DNA from 3 places in the Ruminococcus sp. N15.MGS-57 genome. Region 2 is predicted to be linked to each of the others. Evidence: predicted binding sites of a transcription regulator. Region 2 holds the regulator's gene; each other region holds the start of a gene.
What was found. Region 2 encodes LexA, which represses DNA repair genes until DNA is damaged. Its sites were predicted from a motif close to CNAACANNTGTTNG; they were not measured.

Region 1: cbiB (adenosylcobinamide-phosphate synthase CbiB) is a predicted target of LexA. The motif match lies at 1,443-1,456, and genes of this name have one in related genera.
Region 3: WS40_RS09515 (Y-family DNA polymerase) is a predicted target of LexA. The motif match lies at 1,494-1,507, and genes of this name have one in related genera.

Annotation. Positions count from the first base shown of each region.
Region 1 is NZ_LARF01000001.1:14,504-16,781, reverse strand. Features, by position in the region: gene WS40_RS11190 (cellulase family glycosylhydrolase) at 1-208, shown strand, start outside; gene cbiB (adenosylcobinamide-phosphate synthase CbiB) at 345-1,316, opposite strand; gene hisC (histidinol-phosphate transaminase) at 1,540-2,278, opposite strand, start outside.
Region 2 is NZ_LARF01000004.1:5,901-8,178, forward strand. Features, by position in the region: gene WS40_RS01215 (zinc ribbon domain-containing protein) at 1-567, opposite strand, end outside; gene lexA (transcriptional repressor LexA) at 704-1,291, opposite strand; gene murC (UDP-N-acetylmuramate--L-alanine ligase) at 1,337-2,278, opposite strand, start outside.
Region 3 is NZ_LARF01000052.1:8,431-10,708, forward strand. Features, by position in the region: gene WS40_RS09515 (Y-family DNA polymerase) at 1-1,425, opposite strand, end outside; gene WS40_RS09520 (metallophosphoesterase) at 1,616-2,278, opposite strand, start outside.

The DNA.
Region 1 (2,278 bases), on a different contig from region 2:
AAACGGCGGATATAACTCAACAGAAAGCACGAAATGGCTCAAGCTTCTCGACTCACTAAAAGTAGGCTACATAAACTGGTCAGCCTGCGGAAAGAGCGAAACGGCTTCCGCATTCAAGAGCGGCACGAACCTCAAAGCAATAAAGAGCGGCACTTCACAGCTAACAGCAAGCGGCAAGTTCATTCGTGATTGGTACAGAAACCACTGATAACACAAAAGACCTCTCTTGGTGGGAGGTCTTTTTTTTGCACAGAAATTAATGATAAGCGGGCGACCCAAGGTCGCCTCTACACTATAAAAACATAGCCGAGGGGCATTTACCTCTCGGCTATTGTTATTTTATATCATATCACAAAGAACAGTGCTGTTCTTATAACTGCTGTAAAAAGCATAGCATAGAACGATGTGCCAAGCAAAAGCTGATTTGCCCAGAATATATCGTTAGGCTCACATGGCTTTAGATTTCTGCCTATAACAGGCTTTCTTACAAGCTGTCCGCCGTAATACTCATCACTGCCAAGCTGTATACCCAATGCACCTGCACACACCGACTGAGTTTGCGCTGAATTAGGACTAGGGGATTTTCTTCTGTCTTTTTTGTATACCTGAGAAGCGTTCTTGCTGTCAAGGTGAAGATAAGAAACGTTCATTTTTATAAGCAGGGCGGCTATTCTTGCAGGTATAAAACTGAGAACGTCGTCCAGCTTTGCAGGGAATTTGCCAAAGTTTATGTATGTGTCTGTTTTATAGCCCACTGTGTTGTCGATAATATTCACTGTTCTGTAGAGTATTCCGCCCAGACCGCCGAATATCGCAGACCAGAAAATAGGTGCGACCGCCCAATCTGTGGTGTTCTCTGCAACCGACTCCACCGTGCTTTTTATAACAGCGTCAATGTTCATATCGTCAGTGTCACGAAAGGTCACTTTTTTTACCTTGCGCTGTGCAGAAGAAAGATTGCCTGCCCTTGCAGCACGCATCACTCCCCCTGCCGCAGTTTTAAGGGACTTTACAGAAAGTGCTGACCAGCACATTATGCCCTCGAGGAAGATGCCAAGTGCGGCATTTAGCTTATAACCCACGAATAGAAGAAGCAATGCCACAGCGGCAACTATAAGAAGCACTATCACAGTCATCATAAGACCTGCCATACGCTGTGCTTCGGGGTTGTTTTTATAGCTGTTTCTGAAAGACTTATCAAGCTTTGCCACAAGCTTTTTTATAAAATACTGAGGATAGACCACTACTTCAGGGTCGCCAAGGAGCATATCCAGCGCAAAGCCAAGGGCAAGCGCCGCCAGTGAATTTATCAACATATATACATATCCTTTCTTCAGGCAATAATTACTTATGATAATTATATCACAACATTTTCTGATTTTCAATACCTTTATGCTCTGATTTTAAGGGATAAGGCACAAAAAAGGGCGGTCAGAGCCGCCCGAACAAAAGTCTTTCAAAAAAATCAGAAACTAAGGTGCGAACACTGTTTGCCCCTACACTGAATAGATATATCCATAAGCTTTTGTGATAACTATATTATTTGCATATCTCCGAAAGCTTTTCAAGCATAAGATCCATTTCCTCGTCTGTGCCGATAGTGATTCTCAGGAAGTTATCTATTCTCGGCTTGTTGAAGTATCTCACGAAGATACCATTTTCACGGAGGTATGTGAAGATCTCCTTTGCAGAGAGCTTTTCATGCTGTGCAAAGAGAAAATTCGTTTCGCTGTCAGGGACGTTGAAGCCCATTTCACGCATTTTTTCCGCTGTTCTATCCCTTGTTGCCTTGACCTTTTCAACTGTCGCCTTGAAATAATCCTCGTCAGAAAGGCTTGCAACGGCAGTTTCTATGGCTATCTGGTCGAGAGGATAGGAATTGTATGAGTCCTTAACAGCCTGCATATAGCTGATGAGCTCGGCACTGGCAAAAGCCATGCCCACTCTCATGCCTGCAAGAGAACGTGACTTTGAGAAAGTCTGTGTTACAACGAGATTATCGTACTCTTTCACAAGCTCCACGCAGGAATATCTGCCGAAATCCACATATGCCTCGTCGATTATAACAATGCTGTCCTGATTGTTTTCAAGAAGTTCTCTTATAAATTTCTCACCCACACCAAGGCTTGTCGGAGCATTAGGGTTAGGGATAACAACGCCGCCGTTAGGCTCTTTGAAGTCCTCGATATTTATTACAAAATCATCGTCAACGCTCTTAGTCTTGTATGGTATTTTCAGAAGCTCACACCAAACAGGATAGAAAGAGTAAGTTATATCA
Region 2 (2,278 bases):
GTCGCCACTTTCGGAAGTTCCCTCATAGGACACCTGATTTCTAAAGATGTTATATTTCCACTTGCCGTCTTTGAAATATGCGTCAACGGCTTCACCGTAATTTTCGCTTGCTAATTTCATTTCGGTATCAAAATCGTATGTGGAATGTCTTACGCTGAATATTCTCACAAAGGCAATCGCAAAATATATCACCAATATTACCACTGCGATCTTAAGCAAGGTCTTTAGTATCTTTTTGCCCTTACCATAATTCTCTTTGCCGCTGCTTGAATGTTCAGTTGGGGTGCGCCTATAGTCTGCCGCACTCATTTCTCTGTTTCGCTCTGTCTCTCTTACACGCTTTACCCTGCGAGCTTCCTGCTCTCGGCGCATTCTTTCCTCTGCTTCGGCTCTTTTCGGGTGTTCATAAACACGCTTCGGTATGCCCTGTATCCTTGAACGGTCTATAAACTCCTGCTCGCCACGTCTTTGGGTCGATGAGGCGATAGGTACCATTTTTCCGCAGTTGGTGCATATCTTAGCTCCGTCCTCCAGCTTAGAACCGCAGAATGTACAATGTCTGCTCATTATTACCAATCCTTTACACACTTAGAACTGTTTTGTTTGTCGAAGTTTTTTCTATATCTATGTTGGACTATCCGCCCGTTTTCTTTAATGACACGGGCGAACGCTGTTCGCCCCTACAAATCTTCTTTATCTATATTTACAGATATCTTACAACGCCCACAACCTTGCCAAGTATGCTTACTTCGTCTACTATGATAGGATCCATGGTGTCATTTTCAGGCTGCAGTCTGTAATGGCCGTCCTCTTTATAGAAAGTCTTTATGGTAGCTGACTCGTTGTCAACAAGCGCGCAGACTATATCGCCGTTTTCTGCATATGGGGTCTGCTCTATAACTACCATATCTCCGTCAAGGATAGCGGCGTTTATCATGGACTCTCCCCTTACCTTTAGGGCAAAAAGCGGATTGCTGTAATGCCTTGCAGGCTGGAAGCTTATATAGTCTGTTATCTCCTCAATGGCAGTGATAGGGATACCTGCGGTGACAGTTCCCACAAGGGGGATCTTCATGCCGTTGCCGCCTGTGAGCCTTATGGCTCTGTTCTGGTTATTTCCCTTTTCAAGAAGGCCTTTTGCGGTGAGATTATTTATATATCTATGGGCTGTTGAGGTAGACTTAAAGCCAAACTCCGCACAAATCTCCCTAACTGTCGGCGGATATCCCTCTTCTATGCGATCCTTTATGAACTCGAATACCATTTTCTCGTTCTCGGTTACTTTTCTCATAGCTCCGTCCTTTCTGTTATATCAATAAATCTTTATCTTCTAAACCTAAAGCTCTTTTGCAAGCCTTTTTGCAAGCTTATAGACATCTCCGCAGCCAAGAGTTATAACAAGGTCGCCCTCCTTGCAGTTTTTCTTTATATAGTCGATACACTGTGAGAAGTTATATTCCTTCTGCTGTGCAGTCTGCTTATCAACAAGCTCATGGTCGGTCTTGAACCAAACTGCATTTGGTATCTTCTCTGCAAGCTGTTCAGCATAAACACCGTCGGTATTTTTCTCACGGCTTCCCATGATATCCGTTACAACGGCAATATCTGCAATAGAAAGTGCTTTCACAAAATCGTTCATGAGTATCTTTGTTCTTGAATAGGTGAAAGGCTGGAAAACTGCCCACACTCTGTTGAAATCAAGACCCTTTGCGGCTTTCAGTGTACACTCGATCTCCTTTGGGTGGTGAGCGTAATCGTCAACGATAGTAACGCCCTTGACCTCGGCTATCTTCTCGAAACGTCTTATTGCGCCAAAGAAAGTATCAAGTCCCTTTTCGATACCCTCCCATGAAACGCCTGAATATCTTGCGGCAGCGATAGCTGCAAGGGCGTTCATGACGTTATGGTCGCCAGGAACATGGATAGTAAGCTCTCTGACAAACTCGCCCTTATAATAAAGCTCAAAGCGTGTCTGCAAGCCTTTTTTAGACTTTATAACGGCAGAATAATCGTTTTTCTTATCCCAGCCGAAAGATATCATTTCCTTGTTGACACCCTCAACGGCTTTCAGAGTATTTGCGTCGTCGCCATTATAGATAACGGCTTTTGAAGCCATGGTTGCGAACTTATGGAAAGACTTTATGATATTTTCAATATTCTTGAAATACTCAAGGTGGTCTGCGTCAACGTTAAGGATAATTGAAACGTCAGGGAAAAGTCTGAGAAAATGATCCTCGAACTCACAGGATTCACAGACCATAGTCTGTGATGAGCCTGC
Region 3 (2,278 bases), on a different contig from region 2:
ATAGTTCGTGCCTTTCAAAATGGCATTTTTTCCATATTTGTGCTTTATCAAGAGCATTGCTTCCTGCAATGCCCTTTCTTTTTCTTCTGCGTTGTTATCAGCATTTGCCGCTTCCGCCATATCAAACAAGCTTATCTGCTCATAGCTCTCAACTTCGGGGATATCCTCTTCTCTTATGACATTACAGGCGGTCAGATTAAGCCGTCTTGCAAGCAAAGTCTTGTCGATAATTCTGTCAAAAAGAGCCATGGTTGCGTCTATTATTTTTCTGGTCGAGGAAGTGTGCCTGCCTAGATTTTGAGTGCCATGGGCGTGCTTGGGTATCTTCCTGCCATAGTGGTCGCAAACCACCTCGCCAGTATAGTGACCGTCCGCCAAGCTTTCTTTATCATACCCCACAGTGAGAACGATCTGATTTGTTACAACGCCCTTATCCACAAGATCAAGGGACAGCATATCAGCCATTTCCCACAGAATGAGCCTTGTGCGCTCATAATTACACGGCTCTTGCAAGACCTGCCCAGAGGAAATGCTGTTGTTCGAGGGGCGGTATGACTTCACGTCAGGTATGGCGGTAGGCTCGATACCCCATGCGTGGTCGATAAGAAGCTCGGTATTTTTGCCGAAAACCTTGTAAAGCTTCCCTATAAGATAATGGTCCAGCGACCAGCGTGAGATATCCCCCATGGTGTAAATACCAAGCTTTTCAAGGCGGCTCGCTGTGCCTGCGCCCACACGCCAAAAGTCCGTGATAGGGGTATGCCCCCACAGCGTTTCTTTGTAAAGCTGTTCGTTCAGCTCTGCGATACGGACGCCGTTTTTATCCGCAGGGATATGCTTTGCCACAATATCCATTGCCACCTTGCACAGATACATATTCGTTCCAACGCCTGCTGTGGCGGTTATACCTGTAGTTTTCAGCACGTCCAAAATGAGCATTTGTGCAAAGCCACGTCCGTCAACGTTATAAAGCCCGAGATAGCCCGTTGCGTCAATAAAGACCTCGTCGATAGAATAGGCGAAAATATCCTCTGGTGACACATATTTCAGATAAATCCCGTATATTTTTGCGCTCACAGCCAAATATTTCGCCATTTGCGGAGTTGCCACGATATAATCAAGCTCGCAGGCAGGGTCGGATAGCTCCGAATAGATATAGCTTTTCTTTGAAAACTGTCTTTTAGGAGCTTTCTGCAAACGCTCCTTATTGACCTGCTCCACACGCTGAATGACCTCAAAAAGCCTTGCCCTACCTGAAATACCAAAGCTTTTCAGTGACGGTGACACTGCAAGACATATAGTTTTCTCCGTTCGGCTCTCATCAGCCACCACAAGGTTTGTATTCAATGGGTCAAGCTGCCTTTCCACGCACTCAACCGAAGCATAAAAAGATTTCAGGTCTATTGCAACATAGGTCTTTTCCATAGCATCACCGCCTTTTTCCTTTATGTATAATAGTATACCACGAAACTTTCTGTTTTACAACAGAAAATCGAACAAAAGTTCTGAATTTTTAATTAACTCTTTTCATGGCAGTTGACAAAGTAAAAAACGTCCCCGAGGAAAACTTGGGGACGTTAGTGTTATATTGGGTTTTAAGACGGCATACAATAGTCTACCAAGCTTCACTGTCATAAGGCTCAATAGGAATATTGTAATTCTCTGTTACCTTATAATACTTATCAGTGTCAGTGTCTACCATAAGAACATTTATATCTCCTGTGCTGAGCACATCTCCGTCAATGTAGTAGTGACTCGCTCCGTCATAGTAGATATCGTTAAATCTGCGGTCGCCTGAAATCGTGTTGGTATGGACATGCCCTGCCACCACCTTTTTGTCAAGTCCGTGTGTCTTGCCAAGCCTGTGGGGATACTGCTCTGTAAAAATATAATCCTCGGTGCAGTATTCCCAAGCATTGCCCGAATCCTCGTCAATGCCTGCGTGGACAAAGATAGTGTTGCCCTCAACATGATATCTCGGCAGACGTTCAAACCAATATCTATACGAGTCATCAGCGTCATCATATTCGCCGCTGCCAAGCATTTCATTCACCGAAGAAAAACCGCTCATCACCATTTCCTCGTGATTGCCAAGAAGCGCCACCACCTTGTTATGGCCATATGTATTCTGCAAGCCCATAATCTTTTTAAGCACAGCTATATTGTCCTCGCCGCCGTGGATATAATCTCCCAGAAAGATAAGCTTTGTGTCAGGCTCGTCAAGGTGGTCAATGACAAGCTCCAAAGCGTCGCAAAGTGCTGAATAACAGCCATGGAT